DNA from 3 places in the Duganella sp. genome. Region 1 is predicted to be linked to each of the others. Evidence: predicted binding sites of a transcription regulator. Region 1 holds the regulator's gene; each other region holds the start of a gene.
What was found. Region 1 encodes sigma-54, which starts transcription at its own class of promoters, with help from an activator protein. Its sites were predicted from a motif close to TGGCANGNAANCTGCTTT; they were not measured.
Positions count from the first base shown of each region.

Region 2: ABDW57_RS17365 (PEP-CTERM sorting domain-containing protein) is a predicted target of sigma-54. The motif match lies at 3,617-3,634, and genes of this name have one in related genera.
Region 3: ABDW57_RS01115 (CmpA/NrtA family ABC transporter substrate-binding protein) is a predicted target of sigma-54. The motif match lies at 1,886-1,903, and genes of this name have one in related genera.

Region 1 covers NZ_JBCNLB010000014.1:50,874-58,417, forward strand. The annotation lists gene ABDW57_RS20335 (TonB-dependent receptor) at 1-1,485, opposite strand, end outside; gene raiA (ribosome-associated translation inhibitor RaiA) at 1,685-2,044, opposite strand; gene ABDW57_RS20345 (RNA polymerase factor sigma-54) at 2,121-3,593, opposite strand; gene lptB (LPS export ABC transporter ATP-binding protein) at 3,600-4,352, opposite strand; gene lptA (lipopolysaccharide transport periplasmic protein LptA) at 4,354-4,935, opposite strand; gene lptC (LPS export ABC transporter periplasmic protein LptC) at 4,953-5,546, opposite strand; gene ABDW57_RS20365 (HAD family hydrolase) at 5,559-6,089, opposite strand; gene ABDW57_RS20370 (KpsF/GutQ family sugar-phosphate isomerase) at 6,089-7,078, opposite strand; gene ABDW57_RS20375 (cation:proton antiporter) at 7,154-7,544, shown strand, end outside.
Region 2 covers NZ_JBCNLB010000010.1:34,869-42,412, reverse strand. The annotation lists gene ABDW57_RS17390 (carbon starvation CstA family protein) at 1-656, shown strand, start outside; gene ABDW57_RS17385 (YbdD/YjiX family protein) at 656-856, shown strand; gene ABDW57_RS17380 (ThiF family adenylyltransferase) at 941-1,804, shown strand; gene ABDW57_RS17375 (molybdopterin biosynthesis protein MoeY) at 1,801-2,874, shown strand; gene ABDW57_RS17370 (DapH/DapD/GlmU-related protein) at 2,871-3,539, shown strand; gene ABDW57_RS17365 (PEP-CTERM sorting domain-containing protein) at 3,683-4,603, shown strand; gene ABDW57_RS17360 (glycosyltransferase) at 4,657-5,862, opposite strand; gene ABDW57_RS17355 (response regulator) at 5,999-7,544, shown strand, end outside.
Region 3 covers NZ_JBCNLB010000001.1:233,979-241,522, reverse strand. The annotation lists gene ntrB (nitrate ABC transporter permease) at 1-449, opposite strand, end outside; gene ABDW57_RS01115 (CmpA/NrtA family ABC transporter substrate-binding protein) at 465-1,733, opposite strand; gene ABDW57_RS01110 (ANTAR domain-containing protein) at 1,986-2,603, opposite strand; gene ABDW57_RS01105 (ABC transporter permease) at 2,722-3,594, opposite strand; gene ABDW57_RS01100 (ABC transporter ATP-binding protein) at 3,591-4,499, opposite strand; gene ABDW57_RS01095 (ABC transporter substrate-binding protein) at 4,496-5,491, opposite strand; gene ABDW57_RS01090 (TauD/TfdA family dioxygenase) at 5,508-6,377, opposite strand; gene can (carbonate dehydratase) at 6,467-7,138, opposite strand; gene dnaJ (molecular chaperone DnaJ) at 7,228-7,544, opposite strand, start outside.

The DNA of each region.
Region 1 (7,544 bases):
GAAGTCATTGTTCTCGGCGCGCAAGCCGGCCTTGACCGACTTGAAGAAGCCTTCCTCAAAGCTGCGCTCGGCCGTGGCCTGCACCGCATCCACCGAGGTCAGCGCGCGGCCGTTGGTGCCGGTCACGCCAAAGCGGTCGTTGCCATTGTTGCGCGCCTGCGTGACCGAGGTGCCGGGACGCTGGTCGTACGGCCCCGGATTGATGTGGCTGGCGGTGGGCGTGAACAGGGTCAGGATGGACTGCGCCAGGTCGGTGCCGCCCGAGTAGTAGTGGCCATAGGTGCCATTGGCGCCGGGCAGCGTGCGCGCCGATTGCACGATGTCAATCGACAGCTGGTCCTGGCGGTTTTCTGCGCGCGAGCTGTGCAGCGCGCCGTTGAAGTGCCAGTCGTCGTTCTCCCAATCGACATCGGCGCTCAGCCCATGCGTGCGCTGGCGTTGCGGCGCCGAGCGCAGCGAGTCGGTGATGCTGGCGTTGGCGTAATCGTAGGAATTGATCATGGCCTGCTTGCCGCTCGGCGTATCGATGGTGAAGATCGGCCCCAGGTTGGTGATCGGCGAATTGACGGTCGGGTCGATATAGTTCAGGTACTGGTTGGAGGCATCGAGCTTGCGGTCGCTGAAGTAGCCAGTGAGGTTGAGCTTGGTCTCGCTGTTCATGCGCCAGCCGACGCCGGCCGCGCCGCTGTGGGTGGCGCCGGTGTTGGCGGTCACGGTCTGGCGGATCTGGCCGGGGAACAGGATGCCCTTGGCGTATTCCGACTTTGGATAGCGCGCGTCGAACTGCGCTTGCGTGATGCCGAGGTTGGCTGCCGTCAGCTGATCGTAATCCTGAATCTGGGTCGAATCGCGGCGGAAATCTTCTTTCTTGTAGGCATACACGCCAAACACCGCCAGATCCTTGCCGAAGTGCTTGTTCCAGGACACCGTGGCATTCGGCGTGGTCAGGCGGCCCAGCTCGTCATATTCGTCGCCCACGGTGATGCCGCCGCCATCCTTGCGCGCCAGCGCCGAGGTGATGCGCAAATCGATGTTGCCGCTCAGGCCGCCCGGCTGTTCTGCCGCGGTCGGGCTTTTCAGCACCGTCACCGCGCTGAAAATGTCCGAGTTGAACGCCCCCAGCGGGGTCGATCCATTCAGCACCGGCTGGGCGAACGACATGCCGTTAATCGTGGTCAGCGCGAAGGTGCCAGGCAGACCGCGCAAGTTGATGGTGGCGTTGCGCGAGCCGGCTTCGCGGTTCAGTTGCACGCCGGGAATGCGCTGGATGGCCTCGCCCACGTTCAGGTCAGGGAAGCGGCCCAGGCCGTCGGATGAAATGCTGTCGGTAATTTCCAGGGTGTCGCGCTTCATGTTGACGGCGTCGGCATACGATTTGCGGATGCCGGACACCACCACCGTCGCGGGCTCTTCCTGTGCCCAGGCGCTGGACAGGCAGATCAAGGCAATTGCCGCGCTCAGCGGCCGGATCGCGAGTTGATTCATCGTGTAGTCTCTCTTTGTAGTTATAGGAAAACGTTTAACTTAATGATTAAACCATTCCAGCACTGTAAATTCCAGAGAGATTTGCGTTGCGTTGTGTAAACGCCAATGCAGCTTGCCAAGATTTAGAAAATCGTTTAACAGGGCAGGATCAAAAAAGGGCGCCCTCATGCGCCCTTAGTTGTATGTGCCGGGGCCGTTGTTATAGGGCGGCGGCAGCGGGTTCGTAGCTATCCGGGATATGCTTGATGGCATCGTGCCCGTGCGATTGAACTTTGGATTTGTACTTCATGACCTGGCGATCAAGCTTGTCGATCAGGGTATCGATGGCGGCGTACAGGTCTTGCGACAGGCTTTCCACGTAGACGGTTTTACCGGACAGACGCAGATTGATTTCAGCCTTCTGGCGTTTCTCTTTCTCTTTAAGGTTATCTACGGTCAGGATGACAGCAATATCAATCACTTGATCAAAGTGGCGGGTGACCCGTTCCAGCTTGTTCTGCACGTACTCGCGAATCGCTGCGGTCACTTCGAGATGATGTCCACTGATGGTGAGATTCATACACACTCCTAAAGATAAGTCGCTTCTGACGGTTAGTGCGGTGCCCATTGCTGCCGGGCGCGCAGGAACCAACACACTACAAAGACTTGCGGAGGCTTACTGGCGGGATTTTGAGAGCTTCGCGATACTTGGCAACAGTCCGTCGCGCAATCACCATGCCCTGTTCTCCCAGCATGTCCGCAATCTTACTGTCGGATAAAGGATTTTTCGGGTCTTCAGCTCCTGTCAATTGCACAATCAAGGCACGTATCGCCGTCGAACTTGCTTCCCCGCCAGCTTCGGTGGCGACATGGCTACCAAAGAAATATTTCAACTCAAACATGCCGTGCGGGGTCAGCATATATTTTTGAGTTGTTACGCGAGAAATAGTGCTCTCGTGTAGTCCCAGTGTATCAGCAATTTCGCGAAGCACAAGGGGGCGCATGGCGACGGCGCCATGCGAGAAAAAGTTCTTTTGTCTTTCTACTATCGCCTGTGCCACGCGCAGGATCGTATCGAAACGCTGGCGCATATTTTTAATCAGCCATTTGGCCTCTTGCAATTGCGCGCCCATGGCGCTTTCCCCCTTGCCCTGCTTGAGCAGGTTGGCGTACATGGCGTTCACGCGCAGGCGCGGCATGACGTCGTTGTTCAGGCTGACCTGCCAGCCGTTGCGCGATTTTTTGACGATCACATCCGGCACCACATAGTCCGACACATCGGAGGCGAACGCCGCGCCCGGATGCGGATTGCACTGGCGAATCACGGCCTGCGCTTCGCGCAAGTCTTCGTCATCGCACAGCAGGGTTTTTTTCAGCTTGTTGAAGTCGCGCTGGGCAAACCAGGTCAGGTGATTTTCCACGATGGCCAGGGCCATGCGCCGCGTCACCAAAGGCACGCCGGGCAAACGCCTGATTTGTATCGCCAGGCACTCGGACGCATTGCGCGCGCCCACGCCCATCGGGTCGAAGCTTTGCAGCAGCTTGAGCGCGGTCTGCAGCTCCTCGATTTCAATCTCCAGCTCTGGCGGCAGGCGCGCGTGGATTTCTTCCAGCGATTCTTCCAGGTAGCCGTTTTCGTCAAGCGCGTCGATGATCAGCTCCACCAGCGCGCGGTCGCGCATTTCCAGCACCGTCACCCGCATCTGTTCCATCAAATGCTCGCGCAGCGTGCAGTGATGGGCTTCCAGTTGCGGACGCGCTTCCTCGTCGTCGTTGTTCTTGCTGCGGCCGGAGTCACCCCAGTCCAGGTCGGCATCGGGGGTGGTGCTTTCAGTGTCGGCGGCCGGGGCATCGTAGGTGTCGGCTTCGGCCGCCGGCGCCTCGCCCGGCGGGCCTTCCGGCGGCGCTTCGCCGGCCGGCGCCTGCTGGCTGATGGCGCCATCGGCCAGCAGGCGCAGCGAATGGTCCAGCGGATCGTCCAGGCGTTCCAGCAGCGGGTTATCGATCAGCAGTTGTTCCAGTTCCTGGTGCAGCTCCAGCGTTGACAACTGCAGCAGCCGGATCGACTGTTGCAGTTGCGGCGTCAACGCCAGGTGCTGCGACGTGCGCAGTTGCAGAGACTGTTTCATGAAGACTTACATACGGAAATGTTCACCCAGATAGACGCGGCGCACCGACTCGTTGGCGATGATGTCGTCCGGACGGCCGGAAGCCAGCACCGTCCCCTGGTTGATGATGTAGGCGCGGTCGCAGATGCCCAGCGTCTCGCGCACATTGTGGTCGGTAATGAGGACGCCGATGCCGCGCTCCTTGAGGAAGCGCACGATGCGCTGGATCTCAATCACGGCAATCGGGTCGACCCCGGCGAAAGGTTCATCGAGCAGCACGAAGCGCGGATTGGTGGCCAGGGCGCGCGCGATCTCGACGCGGCGGCGCTCGCCACCGGACAGCGACAGCGCCTGGTTTTCGCGCAGCTTTTCGATTTGCAAATCGGCCAGCAGGGTATTCAGCCGTTCATCAATGTCAGCCTTGGATAAAGGCTTGCCGTCCACTTTCTGGATTTCCAGCACGGCACGGATATTTTCTTCCACAGTCAGCTTGCGGAACACCGACGCTTCCTGCGGCAGATAGGACAGGCCCATCGTCGCGCGGCGGTGGATCGGCAGCGAGGAGATATCGGTGCCGCTGATATCGATGCTGCCGGCGTCCGACGGCACCAGGCCGACGATCATGTAAAACGAGGTGGTCTTGCCGGCGCCGTTCGGCCCCAGCAGGCCGACCACTTCACCGCATTCGACTTGCAGCGACACGTCATGCACCACCTGGCGCTTGCCGTAGGTCTTTTGCAAGCCTTTGACGATCAGGGTGCTACCGCAGGATGCTTCCATCTTATTTCCCCGGTGCAGGCTGGGTGGTCGGCGCAGGCGGCGTTGCCAGCTTGCTCGATGGCTGAATCACCATGGTGCTGCGGCCCGCGCCCGGCTTGCTCTCGCCGCTGGCCGTGTTCTTCACCGCGAAGAATTCCTTGCGGCTGTCGTAGGAAATGAATTCACCGTCGACCTGGCTGGCGGGCTTGCCGCCTTCCAGCTTCTTGATCTGCGCCTTGGCGTACAGCTTGACCAGCTCGGTCTTGTTGTCGTACTCGATGCGGTCGGCCTGGCCCTCGACCCACTGGTCGCCGGCGCCGTCCAGCTTCTGGCGGAAGGTGGCCTGCACACCCGGCGCGCTGTGCAGCACGACGAACTGGTAGCCTTCCGGATCTTCCGTCACCACCGCCTTGGGCGACTTCATCAGCAGGGTGCCGCGCGTCAGCACCACATTGCCGGTGAAGGTCTTGATCTGCTTGACGTCGTCGGCGTCCAGCTGGTCGAAAGTCACCTGGGTCGGCTTGGTGGAATCGGCCTTCTCGGCGTGCACCACGCCGGCAGCGGCGGCCAGCAGCAGCGCCGCCGACAACATCAGTTTATTCATCTTCATCATTGCTTCCTTCAATGTGCCGCGCGCGGCGGCATCGTAATCGTTCCGCGGCCGCCCAGCGCAATCTGGCGGGTGGCGTTGTTGGCCTTCATGCCGGTGCCGGTGGCAGTCGAGGTGCCAACCAGCATCTCGACCGGGGCGTCGGTTTCCATGCGTTCTTCATCCGGGTACACGGTCAGCGTACTGGTCTTCAGGCGCAGCTCCTGCGCTTGCCTGGTGGCGGGCCGCACCACGTCCACATTACCATTCAATGTGACGCGCGTATTGCCCTGATCGACAACGGCAGTCTGCGCGTGGATATTCATCGGCGGCTGTTCGGTGGCCAGCCCGTGCACGAACGGCTTGTCGATCAGCGACGAGTCATCCAGCGGGCGGTGCGTCAGCTTATCGCCGGAAATGATGTAGGCCGGCTGGCCATTCTTGTTCATGCGTACGGTACTGAAGCGGTCGATGATGTAGTCCGGCTCGTCGCGGAACTTGTCGGCCTGGGCTTCCTCGCCGGCCTGGTTGACCACCTGCACCAGCCAGAAGCTGCCGACGGCCACAAACACGCCGGCCATCATGATCAGGGTCAGCTGCCAGCGGTGGGCTGTTCTTTTACGCATGATTACCCCCTGTCAAACCAGGAATTGCGCCAGCACGCGCTCGTACAGCCCCTGCGCGTGCAGCACCAGCTCACAGACCTCGCGCACCGCGCCACGGCCGCCGTGGGCCACGGTCACGTGGTGGGCGCGCTCCAGCACTTCCTTGCGGCCGTTCGGCACCGCAACCGCAAAGCCGGCGCGCGCCAGGATCGGCAAGTCCACCACATCGTCGCCGATGAAGCCGACCTGCTCGGCGGTCAGGCCGGTCTTCTCCAGCAGCGCGTTGAACGGCGTCAGCTTGTCGTGGCCGCCCTGGTGCAGATGGCTGATGCCCAGATCGGCCGCGCGCCGGATCACCTGCGGCGAAGTGCGCGCGCTGATGATGGCGGTCTGGATGCCGGCTTCCTGGATCAGCTTGATGCCCAGGCCATCCTGCACGTTGAACGTCTTGAGCGCCTCGCCGTCGGCGCCGTAATGCAGGCTGCCGTCGGTCAGCACGCCGTCGACGTCGAAAATCATCAGCTTGACGCGCGCGGCGCGTTCCACATAGGTCAGCTCGGTCATCAGATCACCTTGGCGCGGGTCAGGTCGTGGATATGCAGCGCACCGACCAGCTTGCCGTCGGCATCGGTCACCAGCATCTGGTTGATGCGGTATTGCTCCATCACGGCCACCGCATCCACCGCCATTTTCTCAGGCGAGATGGTGCGCGGGTTGGCATGCATCACATCCCCGATCACCACTTTGCTGAAATCCTGGACTTTTTCAATCATGCGGCGCAGGTCGCCGTCGGTGAATACGCCGACCGGCTTGTTGTCGGCATCGACGATGGCGGTCATGCCCATGCCCTTCTGGGTGATTTCCAGCAGCGCATCGGTCAGCTTGACGCCGGCGGTCACGCGCGGCACGGCGTCGCCGCTGCGCATCACATCTTTCACGTGGGTCAGCAGGCGGCGGCCCAGTGCGCCGCCCGGGTGCGAGCGGGCGAAATCTTCTTCCTTGAAACCGCGCAGGTCCAGCAGCGCCACCGCAATGGCGTCGCCCAGGGCCAGGGTGACGGTGGTGGAGGTGGTCGGCGCCAGATTCATCGGACAGGCTTCCTTGGCCACCGCCACGTTCAGGTGGACATCGGCAATGGTGGCCAGGCTGGAGCCCGGCTTGCCGGTGATGGCAATCACCTTGCTGCCCATGCGCTTGACCACCGGCAAGATGGTCATCAGCTCCGAGCTCTCGCCGGAGTAGGAAATGGCAATAAATGCATCATCGGCGGTGACCATGCCGAGGTCGCCGTGGGCCGCCTCGGCCGGATGCACGAACAGCGCCGGCGTGCCGGTCGACGCCAGCGTGGCGGCGATCTTGCGGCCGATATGGCCCGATTTGCCGATGCCGGACACGACCACGCGGCCCTTGCAGTTCAACAGCAGGGAAATGGCTTGCACCACGCTGTCGTCATCGGCCAGGCGCGCGTTCAGGGCAAGGATGGCATCCGCTTCGTTCTGCAGCGTGTCTTGGGCAAGACGCAGTGCCGTTTTTGCATCAAAAGCTTTCAGCATTGTTTTTTCATGGGTTACACTCATGCCCAAGTATAGCCGAATTGAGAAAGCAAAAAACTTGCCAGTGACAACAAAATGACGTTTTCCCCGCTTGAATTAACCCTGTTGTTGCTGGGCAGTGCCGTGCTGGGCGTGGTCGCCTTCCGCATGCTGCATCTGCCGCCGATGCTGGGCTACCTGGCCGTCGGCATCCTGATCGGCCCGCACGCGCTGGGTCTGGCCGAGCAAAGCGAAACCACCCACGGCCTGGCCGAGTTTGGGGTGGTGTTCCTGATGTTCTCGATCGGCCTGGAATTTTCCCTGCCCAAACTCAAGGCCATGAGCCGGATCGTATTCGGGCTGGGCATGGCGCAGGTAGTGCTTACTATCGTCGCAACCATGATATTTGGCTGGACCATCGCCACCCAGCTGCCGCCTGCCCTGCACATCAGCTGGCAGGCCTCGTTTGCGCTGGGCGGCGCGCTGG
Region 2 (7,544 bases), on a different contig from region 1:
CCATCCTGTTTGAAGCGCTGTTCATCCTGACCGCCGTCGATGCCGGCACCCGCGCCGGCCGCTTCATGCTGCAGGATCTGCTGGGCACGTTTGCGCCCTCGATGAAGAAGACCGAGAACACCTTTGCCAACCTGGTCGCGACCGGCCTGTGCGTGGCGGCCTGGGGCTACTTCCTGTACCAGGGCGTGGTCGATCCGCTGGGCGGCATCAACACCCTGTGGCCGCTGTTCGGCATCGCCAACCAGATGCTGGCGGCCATCGCGCTGATCCTCGGCACCTGCGTGCTGTTCAAGATGAAGCGCGGCCAGTACGCCTGGGTCACCATCGTGCCGACCATCTGGCTGCTGCTGTGCACGCTGACCGCCGGCTGGCAGAAGATTTTCGACGCCAATCCGAAAGTCGGCTTCCTGGCGCACGCCGCCAAGTACCAGGCCGCGCTGGATGAGGGCAAGATCCTGGCGCCGGCCAAGTCGGTGGCGCAGATGCAGCAGGTGATTTTCAACGATTACCTCGACGCTTCGCTGGCCGGCTTCTTCGTGATTGTCGTGCTGAGCGTGCTGATCTTCGGTGCCCGCACCGTGCTGGCGGCGCGCGCCAACAGCAAGCCGACCGTCAACGAAAGCCCGATGGTCCTGTCGAGCGCCAAGGTGCAATGATGCTGGGCGAGATTGCCAAGGCCGGCCGTTATCTCGGGCAAAGCGTGCGCCTGATGATGGGTCTGCCTGATTACGATGTGTATGTCACCCACCGCGAAACCACGCACCCGGGCGAGCCTTATATGACGTACGAGGAATTCTTCCGCGAACGGCAGGAGGCCCGCTACGGCGGCGCAGGCAAGCGCGGCGGTTGCTGCTGAGCCGGCGTCATGCCGGCGCCAGCCGGCATGACATTTTTTTCCGTCCTCGACGGAACTTTCAGCGTGCCCTGCCATCCAAGCAAGATGGCTTACATTTACCAACAGGCATACGCGCGCAATATCGGCTGGGTTACCCCGGCCGAGCAGGCCGCGCTGCGCCACAAGCGCGTGGCGATTGCCGGCATGGGCGGCGTCGGCGGCGTGCATCTGCTGACGCTGGCGCGGCTGGGTATCGGCGCTTTCCACATTGCCGACTTCGACACGTTCGACATCGCCAACTTCAACCGGCAAGTCGGCGCCACCATCTCCTCGCTGGGCCAGCCCAAGGTGGACGTGCTGGCCGCCATGGCGCTGGACATCAACCCCGAGCTCAAGCTGGCGCGCTTTCCTGCCGGCGTCAGCCAGGACAATCTGGCCACCTTCTTTGAAGGTGTAGACTTGTACGTCGATGGCCTGGATTTCTTTGCCTTCGGTGCCCGGCAAGCCACCTTTGCCGCCTGCGCCCGGCTCGGCATCCCGGCCGTGACGGCGGCGCCGCTGGGCATGGGCACGGCGGTGCTGAATTTCCTGCCCGGCCACATGACGTTCGAGGAATACTTTGACTGGGGCGACCGGCCGGACATGGAAAAAGCCCTGCGCTTCCTGGTCGGGCTGGCGCCGGCCGGCTTGCATGGCGGTTACCTGGTCGATCCCTCGACCATCAACTTGAAAGAGCAGCGCGGCCCGTCTACCATCATGGGTTGCGAACTGTGCGCCGGCGCGGCGGCCACCGAAGCGCTGAAGATACTGCTGCAACGCGGCGGGGCGCGGCCAGCCCCGTGGGCTTACCAGTTCGACGCCTATCGCAACAAGCTGGTGCGCACCTGGCGTCCCGGCGGCAACCGCAATCCCTTGCAACGTCTGGCCATGATGCTGGCGCGGCGACGACGGCCCGGAGATAAGACATGAACACGATGGAGCACATCCTCGAACTGGCGCGCTGGGCGCCCAGCGGCGACAACACCCAGCCGTGGCGCTTTGAAATCCTTGACGCGCACCGGCTGGTGGTGCACGGCCACGACACGCGCGACCACTGTGTCTACGATCTGGACGGCCACCCCAGTCAGATGTCGCTCGGCGCGCTGCTGGAAACCATGGCGATTGCCGCCAGCACCTGCGCACTGGAAATGCGCGCCATCCGTCATACCGACACCCCGGACACCCGCCCCACTTTCAGCATCGAATTCCTGCCTTCGCCCGGCATGGCGCCCGATCCGCTGGCGGACGCCATCCAGGCGCGCAGCGTGCAGCGGCGCGCACTGAGCCGCCGGCCGCTGACGCCCGCCGAAAAATCGGCGCTGAATCTGGCGCTGCCGGCCGGCTACCGCGTGCGCTGGCTGGAGGGTCCGCAACGGCTGGCCGCCGCGCGCCTGATGTTCCGCAACGCCAGGCTGCGCCTGACCATGCCCGAAGCGCATCGCGTGCACCAATCCGTCATCGAATGGAACGCCCGCTACAGCGAGGACCGCATCCCCGACCAGGCGCTGGGCGCGGACGCCATGACCACCCGGCTGATGCGCTGGGTGCTGCAGGACTGGCGCCGGGTTCACTTCTTCAACACCTGGCTGGCCGGCACACTGCCGCCCAGCCTGCAGATGGACCTGATTCCCAGCCTGGCCTGCGCCGCCCACTTCCTGCTGGTGGCTGATCACGCTCCGCACCGCATCGACGATTACATTGCCGCCGGCCGCGCCATGCAGCGCTTCTGGCTGACCGCCACCGCGCTGGGCTTGCAGCTGCAGCCCGAAATGACGCCGCTGATCTTCACCCGCTACGTGCGCGAAGGCCGCGTGTTTTCCGCCACCTCCGGCATGCAGGAGCAAGCGCTGCAGGTGTCGCGCCGGGGCGAAGCGCTGGTCGGCCAGCAGGACTGGCACGCGGCCGTATTCATGGGCCGCATTGGCGCCGGCCAGGCGGCGCGCTCGCGCTCGCTGCGGCGGCCGCTGCGCGACCTGCTGGTGGCCCCCGGGAGTGCATGATGCGCGCCATCAAGCCGGGCCAGATCGCGGTATTCCTCGGCCTGCTGACGCTGATCCTGCTGCTGGCCATCGCTACCACCGCGCTGCTGTTCGGCCAGCTGCCGCTGGGCGATTTCCGCGGCGTCACGCTGGTGATGCTGGCGCTGCTGCTGGTGTACCTGTATGCCTTCCTGGTCTACCGCTGCTTCCTGCTGGCGCTGCCGCTGCGCGAGGGCGAGGTGGCGGAACACTCGCGCCAGGAACTGGCGGCCAACGTCAACATCCTGTTCTACCTGCTGCTGTTCAACTCGCTGATCCGCACCCACTTCATTCCGGTGCCGTTGCAGCGCCTGATTTACCTGGCGCTGGGCGCCGAGCTGGGCGCCAACACCTACAGCGCCGGCGCCCTGCTCGATCCGCCGCTCACGCGCATCGGCAGCAATACCATCATCGGCCATGACGCCGTGGTGTTTGCCCACGTGATCGAGGGCGCGCGGCTGGAGTTGAAGGCGGTCCACATCGGCAATACCGTCACCATCGGCGCCAAGGCGGTGGTGATGGCCGGCGTGCACATCGGTGACAACGCCATCGTCTCGACCGGCGCGGTGGTCACCAAGGATACCCGGATCGGCGCCGGCGAAATCTGGGGCGGCATTCCGGCCCGCCGCATCAAGGCCGCGCCGTGACGGATTTTTTTACACCGCGCGGCCGAAACGCCGGCACGCCGTGCGCAAGTCCCTGATTTCACAAGGAACACCAGTACTGGCAAGGCTTTTGCTCTTTGATCGTCACGGCTTCGATTCCCGTGGCCCTACTTCGAGGAGCATCCATGAAAACCTACCAACCCGCGCTGGCCGGCGCCATGCTGGCAGCCGCACTGGCGGCGCCGCTGACCGCCAGCGCCGGCCCCACCCTCGGCCTTGATCCCACCGGCACCGGCACCTACACCACCTTTGCCGATCTGTGGACCAACGTCACCGACACCGGTCTGGCCACCGGTTTCGTTCCCGGCCGCATCGTCGGCCCGGGCGCCAACGCGCCCTACCTGACCGAACTGCGCTCGCAAATGGTGGTCGGTACTATGTCCAACAGCAACATCCCCGCCATCGTCACGCCGGCCGGGCTGAACAGCAACTTTGAAATCAGCAAAGTGGTGCGCTTCCAGGAACTGGTCACCGCGCAAACCGCCACCACCGTCAACTTCGGCATGCCGGCCTCGCAATCGGCCGCCATGGACGTCGACCCGCTGCGTCCCGGCGTGCAAAACCTCGCCATCTTCCTCGATAACATCACCGACGGCAGCAAAGCCGTGCCCGGTAACGGCGGCAACACCGTGCGCTGCTACGGCGAAGGCGTCACCTCCGCCGGTTGCGGCGGTGGCGGCGGCGATGGCGACGGCATCATGATCATGTCCGGCCACCTCGTGTTCAACGAGGCCAGCTTCAGCGCCTCCGGCGCAGTCGGCACCGGCTCGTTCGACTCGCGCTTCATGATCGACTATGTCGACCCCAACTACCTGGATGCCGTCACCGGCTCCATCTTTGTCGACAAATTCACCGGCACCACCAACGTGCCGTCGTTCTTCACCCCAACCATGATGTGGGACGGTTCCACGCCCACCACAGTGCCCTTCCTCAAGGTGGACTCGTCGCAAAGCTTTGCCACCATTCCGGAGCCGGCCACCCTGGCACTGATCGGACTGGGCTTCGCGGGACTCGCGCTGGGCACGCGCCGCAAAGTGCAGTCGTGACCGCAGCAGCGGTCTTTTACAGCGGATCGGTCTCTCCCGCCCGATCCGCTTTTTTATTGCTGCAAGATGTGTGACAACAGCGCGTCCAGCCGCGCGCCGGCATCGTAACGCTGGAATTGCTGCGCCACCCGCTGCGCCGCCGCGCGCGGCTCCGGCTGTTCCAGCAGCCGCAACGCCGTGGCGCGCAGTTGCTCCTCCGCCAGCCGGTCCGAGCGCAGCAGCGCGCCGGCGCCGGCCCGCACCACCCCGTCCATATTCAGGTATTGATCCAGATTGCCGGCCACGCCCAGCACCGGCACGCCGGCCGCCAGCGCCTGCTGGCTGGTCGGGCTGCCGCCGTTGCAGATTACCAGCCGCGCGCGCCGCGCGGCCTGCTCGCCCGGCAGGTAGGTGGCCACCCGCGCATTGTCCGGCAGCAGGCCGGGCGTGATGGTGCCGGCGGTGGCGGCGATCACCGTCAGCGGCAGCGGCGCCAGCGCCTGCAGCACTTTCGGCAACAAGGCGCCCTGCCCGGAACTGCCCAGCGTGACGTAGACGAGGTCGCGCCCGCCCGGCAAGGCATCCCACCACGGCGGCGCCTCGGTGGGCGGCGACCAGGTCACCGGCCCCAGGTAGGAATGCGTCATCGGCAAATCGTGCGCCGGGAATATTTCCGGAATGTCGGCATACAGCACGTGGTCGGCATCGGTGTAAATGCGCCGCAAATCATGTCCCAGCGATGGCAGATGGTAGGCGCGGCGCACGCGGTTGAGCGGGCGGCTGTGCAGCGCAAACGCCAGCGGCCGCACCAGCGCGAAGACGCGCTCAGCCAGCGGAATCGGCAACAGGCGCGCCAGCGGCAGCGCCGGCACCCGGTAGCGCTGCTGCACGTAGGGACTCCAGTAGGCGTTGATCACGCTCACATACGGCACCTCAGCCAGGCGCGCGCTGACCGACAGCGACAGGCGGAAGTCGCCGATCACCACATCCGGCCGCAGCGCCTGCAACAGGCGCATATCGTCCAGCACATACCTGCCCAGGGTGTGCGCATCGTACACCGGCTTGCCGGCCGCCAGCGCCGCCAGAAAGCGCGCGCTGGCAATGCTGTGCAGGGGCCAGCTGGTGACGTCGCTGCCCTTGATAAACATCTCATAACCTGGCGCGCAAGCCAGGTGCACTTCGTAGCGCTGGCGGTCCAGCGTGCGCGCCAGCGCCAGCGGCCGGCCCACGTGGGCCAGCGTCACCGCCTCCGCCACCAACAAGATTTTTTTGCGTTCCATCCTCCCAGCTTGCAACGCTGCGCCGCGCGTTGTTTGAGGCAGCGCAAACGTGCCCGCATTAGATGTACATCAAAGCCGAGCTTGCCTGATGCCTATATTTTTCTTATTGGCATTCATTTATGCATGGGCCCACGCGATGTTCAACTTTGAACGCTCCGGTCTGAGTCAGAAACTGACCATCATGTCCGTGCTGTCCACCGGCAGCGCGCTGCTGCTGGTGTTCGTGGCGTTTGCCGCCACGTCCGTGCTCAGCCACAGTGACGACGCGCGCCAGCAGCTGTCCTCGCTGGCGGGCGTGATCGGCAACAACAGCAAGACCGCGCTGCTGTACGCCGACCGCCGCCAGGCCGCCCAGACCCTGTCGACGCTGGCGATGGAAGACGATATCCTGCAAGCGGCCCTGTACGACAGCGAGGGCACGCTGCTGGCGCGCTACCTGTCGCCGCACCTGCCGCCCGGGCAGAGCGGGCCCGAGGCGCTGACCGCTACGGGCGCGGCTGCCGACCTGTACACCGAACGCAGCGGCCTCCCCTGGGCGCCCGCCATGCGCGTCTACCGCATCGTGCGCGAAGGCGACGAGGCCAGCGGCGTAGTCATGGTCGAAGGCAGCCTCACCCGCATGTGGCTGGATATCCTGAAAAACCTCGGCGCCGCCGCCGTGGCCGCCGCGCTGTCGTTCATGATGGCGTTGCTGACGGCGGCCCGCTTCAAGGGCAGCATTGCCGAACCGGTCGGCAAGCTGATCGCGGCAGCCCAGCAGGTCAGCCGCGGCCAGGCCACGCCGCGCATCGTCCACCACCGCAATGACGAGCTGGGCGCGCTGATCGACAGCTTTAACGATATGCTGGCGCAGGTGGAAGGCCGTGACGCCGCCCTGGCCCAGTACCGCGACCAGCTGGAACGCCAGGTCAGCGTGCGTACCGAACAACTGGAAAAAGCCAAGAACGCCGCCGAAACCGCCAGCCAGGCCAAGAGCGCCTTCCTGGCCACCATGAGCCACGAAATCCGCACCCCGATGAACGGGGTGCTGGGCATGACCGAGCTGCTGCTGGCCACGCGCCTGAGCGAGCAGCAGCGCCACTACACCGAGATGGTCAAGCGCTCCGGCGAGCACCTGCTGGTAATCATCAACGACATCCTCGACTTTTCCAAGATCGAGGCCGGCAAGCTGACGGTGGAATACATCCACTTCAACTTCCGCGATCTGCTGGACGACATCGACAATGTCTTCACCCCGCAGGCGCAGGCCAAGGGCTTGCAGCTGCAGCTGGACATCGCGCACAACATTCCGCTCGGCGTATGCGGCGATCCCAACCGGCTGCGCCAGGTGATGTTCAACCTGCTGGGCAATGCCATCAAGTTCACCGACGCCGGCCAGATCACGGTCAAGGTCGTGGTGGCGCAGGAGGATGCGCAAGCGGTCGGACTGCGCTTCGAGGTGCACGACACCGGCATCGGCGTCTCTGCCGAGGCGCGCGCGCGCATCTTTGATTCGTTCTCCCAGGCCGACGGCTCCACCACACGCAAGCACGGCGGCACGGGGCTGGGACTGGCGATCTCAAAACAACTGGTGGAGCTGATGGGCGGCGCGATAGGCGTCGACCATGCGCTAACTCAAGGATCGGTGTTTTGGTTTGCCGTAAATTTTGATAAACGTCGCATAGACAGCGACGATCCATCCA
Region 3 (7,544 bases), on a different contig from region 1:
AGGCTGATAATCGGGCTGAACATGGCGCTGACAAACTGCACGCGGCCGATCAGGAAGCCCAGCGGAATCCCCACCAGCGCGGCCAGGCCAAAGCCCACGCCGACGCGCTGCAGCGATGCCAGCAGGTTCCAGCCGATGCCCTGGTCATTCGGGCTGTTGCGGTAGAACGGATCGGAGAACAGCTTGATCGCCTCTTCCAGCGTGGCGGCCGGCGTCGGGAAGCTGCTGTTCTTGACGGTGATGATTTGCCAGACCAGCACCAGCAAGGCGGCGCCCACCAGCGGCGCGATGATCTTCAGCGCGGTGGCGGACACTTGCTGGCGCGTGCGCGCCGTCGAATTGGCGGCAAGCGGACGGCGCGGGCGGCGGGCCGGCGTGTCAGCGGCCGGAGGAATCACTGGCGCAGCCGCAACCGGCTCAGCGCTGTCAGGTTTGAGCATGGCATTCATGGCGACCTCCGGTTATCAGGCTTTGATCTTGAACGAGGCGGCGAACGCTTTCGGGTTCTTGCCGTCCCACACGGAACCATCCATCAGTTTCGACGAGCGCAGCGGGCTTTTCGGCACCGGCGTCTTGGTCATGGTGGCGGCGTCCTTGTACAGATCGATCTGATTGACCGAGGTGGCCACGGCCAGGTAGTCGGGATCATCCTTCAGCAGGCCCCAGCGGCGGTGCTGGGTCATGAACCACATGCCGTCCGACAGGTAGGGGAAGTTGACCGCGCCGTCGTTGTAGAACTTCATGTGGTTCGCATCGTCCCAGGTCTTGCCCAGGCCATTCTGGTAGCGGCCCATGATGCGCTGGTCGATCGCATCCTTGCTGGTGTTGACGTAGGATTTATCGGCAATGGTTTCGGCCATCTTGTTCTTGTTGGCCAGCGAAGAGTCGATCCATTTGCCGGCATCGAGGATGGCGGCCATCATGGCGCGGCAGGTGTTCGGGTATTTTTTGGCGAATTCCAGGGTGGAGCCCAGCACCTTCTCCGGGTGGTCCTTCCAGATTTCCTGGGTGGTGGTGGCGGTGATGCCGACGCCGTCCATGATGGCGCGGTGGTTCCACGGCTCGCCCACGCAGAAGCCGTCCATATTCCCGACGCGCATATTGGCCACCATCTGCGGCGGCGGCACGGTGATGACTTTGGCGTCCTTCATCGGGTTGATGCCGTTGGCGGCCAGCCAGTAGTACAGCCACATGGCGTGGGTGCCGGTCGGGAAGGTTTGCGCGAAGGTGTATTCGCGCTTGTCGGTTTGCATCAGCCTGGCCAGCGAGGCACCGTCGACGCCGCCCTTGTCAGCCACTTTCTTGGACAGGGTAATGGCCTGGCCATTGTTATTCAGGCTCATGAGCACGGCCATGTCTTTTTTCTGGCCGCCGATGCCCATTTGTACGCCGTACAGCAGGCCATACAGCACGTGCGCCGCGTCCAGGTCGCCATTGGCCAGCTTGTCGCGCACGCCGGCCCAGGAGGCTTCCTTGCTCAGCACGAATTTGACGCCATACTTCTTGTCGAAGCCCAGCACCGAGGCCATGACCACGGAAGCGCAGTCGGTCAGCGGGATGAAGCCGATCTTGATTTCTTCCTTTTCCGGCTTATCCGAACCTGCTGCCCAGACACCACCCGTCGACAAACCCAACATACTTCCTCCCGCTACAAGACCTGCACCATGAATTATTTTTCTGCGTGTTACGTTGACTGCTTCCGTCTTTGGAGTGCCTAGTTTTGTGTAGTTCATGGTGTTTCCCCTTCTTGTAGTCGTCGATAACTAAGAGCCAAAAAAAACGCCTACCCTCACGAAACGAATTCATGATTGGTAGACGTCGTTGTCTGGTGGGCCCCACCGCCGTTGGCAGGACACAGCCGCGCAGCATTGCGCTTGTCTACGGTTATGCAATGTCCGTGCCAGCAGCTTTACAGGGGGAAAGGGAGATTTCAGGCAAAAAAAATGCACCGCTTTTGCGCGGTGCATCATTTTGGGCGGGCGTTTTCAGCCCAAAAGGTCTTCGACGTCCAGAATCCGCTGCGCCACTTCCGACAGCTTGAGGTTCTTGCTCATCGCCATCGAGCGCAGCTTTTGGTAGGCCTGCTCCTCAGTGAAGCGCTGACGCTCCATCAGCAGGCCCTTGGCGCGCTCGATCACCTTGCGCTCGGCCAGCTTGCTCTTGGTGTCGCTCAGCTCGTCCAGCAGCTTTTGCTCGCGCTTGAACTGGGCCAGCGCCACCTGCAGCACCGGTTTGATGCGTTCGCTCTGCAGGCCGGCCACCACATAGGCCGAGACGCCGGCTTCGACCGCGGCTTCCATGCTGTCCGGGTCCTGGTCTTCGGTGAACATGACAATCGGGCGGCGTTCGTCGCGGGTGGCGATCACCACGTGCTCCAGCACATCGCGCGCGTCCGACTCGGCATCGACGATGATCATGTCGGGCTGCAGCTGGGCGATGCGCTCGGGCAAGTACATATCCGGCGGCAGCGAGGCGATGATGTCGTAGCCGGCTTCCAGCAGCCCAATGCGCAATACCCGCGCGCGCTCGGCCTGCGCGTGCAGCGCCTCGTCATCCTCGTCATGGATGACGGTGTTGACGACAACGATACGCAAATTGGGCATGGCCGGCTTACGCATGGGAGTGGGTCATGACCTTGCTCCAAGCAAGAATCAAACCAGTATTTTGGATGCTCATGGGCAGATTTTACGGTACAACCGACAAATTCTGCCAGTATTCATCCTAACGCTGCATGCCCCAGCGCCGTATCGTCAGGGTTTCGAGTGGACGGAATACCACATTGTCAATGAACAAGCCGATCAGGATGACGGCGGCCAGACCGGCAAAGACCTTGTCTGTATACAGCTCGTTACGGTTCTGGAAGATGTACCAGCCCAGGCCGCCCTGGCCGGCGGTGGTGCCGAATACCAGCTCGGCGGCGATCAGGGTGCGCCAGGCGAAGGCCCAGCCGATCTTCAGGCCGGACAGGATGGAGGGCAGGGCGGCCGGCACCAGGATGTGCAGCACGAAGCGCAGGCCGCTGAGCCCATAATTGCGGCCGGCCATGCGCAAGGTGTCGGGCACGGACTGGAAGCCGGCGTAGGCGCCCACTGCCAGCGGCCACAGCACCGCGTGCACGATCACGAACAGCAGGCTGGCCTTGCCCAGGCCGAACCACAGCAGCGCCAGCGGCAGCAGGGCGATGGCGGGCAAGGGGTTGAACATGGCGGTCAGGGTTTCCAGCAGATCGCGGCCGATGCGGGTGGAGGCGGCCAGCGCGGTCAGGGCGAAGGCGGCCAGGATGCCCGCCGCATAGCCTTGCAGCAGGACGGTGAGCGAGACGCGCACCCGGTCCGGCAATTCGCCGCTGGCGATGCCGTCGATGAAGGCGTGTGCGGTTTGCAGGAAGGTCGGCAGCAGCAAGTCATTGTTTTGCCAGCGGGCGGCGGCTTCCCATACGACGGCCAGCACGATGAGGATGAACGCCTTGCGCAGCCAGCCCTGCTGCCATGCGCTGGCGGCCAGCGGCAGTGCCGGCGCGGCCGGCCGCAACGCCGGCGGCGCGACGGCATATTCGCGCTCCTGCCGGATCGGCGGATCGAAGACCTGGCTCATCGCGCCACCCCGTCGTCCCGGCGCACGCCGGGCGCTACGCCTGTGCGGCCCATAGCCCGCTTGCCGGCACGCTCAGCATGGGTCGCAGCGGCATACCGTCCGCCGTCTGCCGGGGCGACGGCGGCGGCAGCATCACCGAACAGCAATCCGTGGATGCGCTGGGTGGCCGCCTGAAACTCCGCACTGCCCGCGCTCACCAGATCGAACTGATGGCTATTCAACTCCGCCCTCACCTGCCCCGGATGCGGCGACAGCAGCAATATCCGATTCCCCACCACCAGCGCCTCCTCTATCGAATGCGTCACAAACAACAAGGTAAAGCGCAGCTCTTCCCACAAGCGCCCCAGCTCCTCCTGCATCTTGCGCCGCGTGAGCGCGTCGAGCGCGGCGAACGGCTCGTCCATCAACAGCACCTCCGGCTGCATGGCGAGTGCGCGCGCAATCGCCACACGCTGCTTCATGCCGCCGGACAGCGTGTGCGGATGCGCATGCTCAAATCCCCCCAGGCCCACCTTGCCGATCCAATGCATGGCCCGCTCGGCGGCCTCATGCCGGCTGACGCGCCTGCTCATCAACAACGGAAACATCACATTTTCCTTGACCGTCTTCCAGGGTGGCAGCTGATCGAATTCCTGAAACACGACGATGCGATCCGGCCCCGGCCCGCGCACCTCGGCGCCATGGATGGCGATGCTGCCGCTGGCTGGCTGGATGAAGCCAGCCGCCGCCTTCAGCAAGGACGACTTGCCGCAGCCCGAAGGCCCCAGCAGCACAAAGCGGTCACCGCGATACACATCGAAGCTGACATCCTGCGTGGCGCGCGTGCCGCCATATTCCAGGCTCACGTGCTGCGCGCGCAGCAGAGGCTGGATGCCGCCGGTCGGGCTGACGATCTGCAAGCTCATGACCCGGCCGCAATCACAGGATCGTCAAAGAAGTAGTCGCGCCAGCTGGCCGGCTGCTTCTTGATCGCACCGACGCGGTACAGGAACTGCGCCAGTCCATAGGTATTCTGCGGCGCCACGCTGAAATTCACCTGCGGGTTCCTGATGATCTTCAGCAGCAGCGCGCGATCCACCTTGGCCTTGCTGACCCGCAGATAGGTGTCGGCCGCGCCTTCCGGATTTTTGGCGATGTACTGCGCCGCCTCCGCCAGCGCGGCGGTAAAGGCCCGATAGGTCTTCGGATTCTCGTTGCGGAACTTCTCGGTGGCATACAGCACCGTGGCCGAACTCGGCCCGCCCAGCACATCGTAGGAATTCAAAATGATGCGCGCATTCGGGTTCGCAGCCAGCTCCTGCTCCTGGAACGGTGGATTGCCGAAGTGGCCGTTGATCTCCGTACCGCCCGCGATGAGCGCCGCCGCCGCATCCGGATGCGGCAAGGTCTGCGTGTACTTATCGAGACGCGCAAACTCCTTGTCGCCCCACTGCTTGGCCGCCGCATACTGCAAGATGCGCGACTGCACCGACACCGTCACCGCCGGCAGCGCAATCCGGTCCTTCTCGCTCAGATCCGCAATCGACTTCACCTTCGGGTTGGTGCTGACCAGGTAATAAGGGAAGCTGCCCAGCGAGGCTACGCCCTTCACATTCTGCCGGCCGCTGGTGCGGTCCCAGATGGTCAGCAGCGGGCCGACGCCGGCGCCGGCGATATCGATGGCGCCCGACAGCAGCGCATCATTCACCGCCGAACCGCCTGACAACTGCAAGCGCTCCACCGTGATATCAACGCCGAGCTTCTTGCCCTGCTTCTCGATCAGCTGCTGATCCTGCGCCACGTTAAGCAGCAGGTACACCACGCCGAACTGCTCGGCGATACGAATGCGCCCCTCGGCCCGCGCGGGAGCAGCGGCGGCAAGCGACAGGGCCAGGATGGCGGCGGTCAATCTGAACATGGGTTTCCTCATTGGATTAGAAAGGCACATCGCCTTCGATGGTGGTGCGGTACAGCTTGCGGCGCAAATGCTCAGGCGTGCCGCCGGCAAGATGCATCAGCGAGCGGTTATCCCAGAACACCAGATCATGCGGCGCCCAGCGATGGCGATACACATGCTCCGGCTTGACGCTGTGCGCGAACAACTCGGCCAGCAGCGCGCGGCTCTCGTCGTCGGGAATGCCGTCAATGCGGGTGGTGAAATGCTCACTGACGAACAAGGCCTCGCGCCCCGTCTCCGGATGCCTGCGCACCACCGGATGCAGCACCGGCTTGACCTCATCGATCTGCGCCTGCGTCAGCGCCGGGCGGAACGGACTGCGGCGGCGCAGCTCTTCATACTGCGCCAGATAGCTGTGCTCAGCACGCGCGCCGTGCACCGCGTGGCGCAGCGCGGCCGGCAGCGTGTCGTAAGCCAGATGCATATTGGCGAACAGCGTATCGCCGCCCTCCAGCGGCAACTCCTGCGCATGCAGCATCGAGCCGAGGCTGGGCTTGTCCTTGTACGAGAGGTCCGAGTGCCAGAAATGGCCGGCATCGCCCAGGCCGAGCGGCTTGCCGTTCTCGATGATATTCGAAATGATCAGCACCTCCGGATGGGAAGGCAGCTGGAAATTGCGCAGCACATGGATCTGCAGCGGCCCGAAGCGGCGGCTGAAATCGACCTGCTGTTGGGGCGTGATGCGCTGATCGCGGAACACCAGCAGATGGTGATCCAGATGCGCCTTATGAATGCGTTGAAAGTCCCGCTGCGGCAGCGGGCGGTTCAGATCCAGCCCGACAATCTCCGCGCCCAGCGGCGCATCGAACAGCTCAACCTGAAAAGAATCCTGAAGGACGGCAGCCATGACACACTCTCTTGTAAAGATGTGCCATCCAGTCTATGCCGCCGTCCTTCGTGAGAAAACGAATCTAATCCGATATCGTTATGCGGAATTTATGCAGCTTCGTACTTCGCCAAGCGCTGCTGCACGACCGGGGCCAGTTGGTCCAGCGCGCTGACGGCGATGCCCATGTCTTGCAGCTTGCCGTCGTTGATGCCATAGACCCAGCCATGCACGGTCAGTTCCTGGCCGCGGTCCCAGGCGTCGCGCACGATGGTGGTTTGCACCACGTTGTTCACTTGCTCGACCACGTTCAGTTCCACCAGGCGCTCCGAGCGCTTCTGTTCGTTGACCACGGCGCCCAGGTAGCGCTCGTGCTTCTGGTTCACGTCATACACGTGGCGCAGCCAGTTGTCGACCAGGCCGACGCGGGTGCCGGTCATGGCCGCGTGCACGCCTTTGCAGCCGTAGTGGCCGACTACGATCACGTGCTTGACCTTCAGCACTTCCACCGCAAACTGCAGCACCGACAGGCAGTTCAGGTCGGAGTGCACCACCACGTTGGCGATGTTGCGGTGGACGAAGACGTCGCCCGGCGCCAGGCCCAGCAGCTCGTTTGCCGGCACCCGGCTGTCCGAGCAACCGATCCACAGGTATTCCGGCGCCGCTTGCGTGGCCAGGCGGTTGAAGAAGTCCGGGTCGCGCTCGATTTCCGATGCGGCCCATTTGCGGTTGTTCTCCAGCAGGTGACGCAGGGGGGATGTGCTGTTCTTCAGGCTTTCCATGATGCTCCTCTCGTACATAAGAAGACCGCCGGTCTGCTCACAACGCAGCGCGGCGGTCTGGATATTACCGATTCAACGTGACGGGTGAATTACTCAAAAAAATCCTTCACCTTGTCGCGCCAGGTTTTCGTCTGTGGGCTGTGCTTGGCGCCACCTTCGGTGGTCGACTTCTCGAACTCGCGCAGCAGTTCTTTCTGCTTCTCGGTCAGCTTGACCGGCGTCTCGACCGCCACATGGCAGAACAAGTCGCCGGCAAAGCCGGAACGCACGCCCTTGATGCCCTTGCCTTTCAGGCGGAAGGTCTTGCCCGACTGGGTGCCTTCCGGGATTGTAAACGCTACTTTACCAGACAACGTCGGCACCTCGATTTCGCCGCCCAGGGCCGCCTTGGCAAACGAGATCGGCA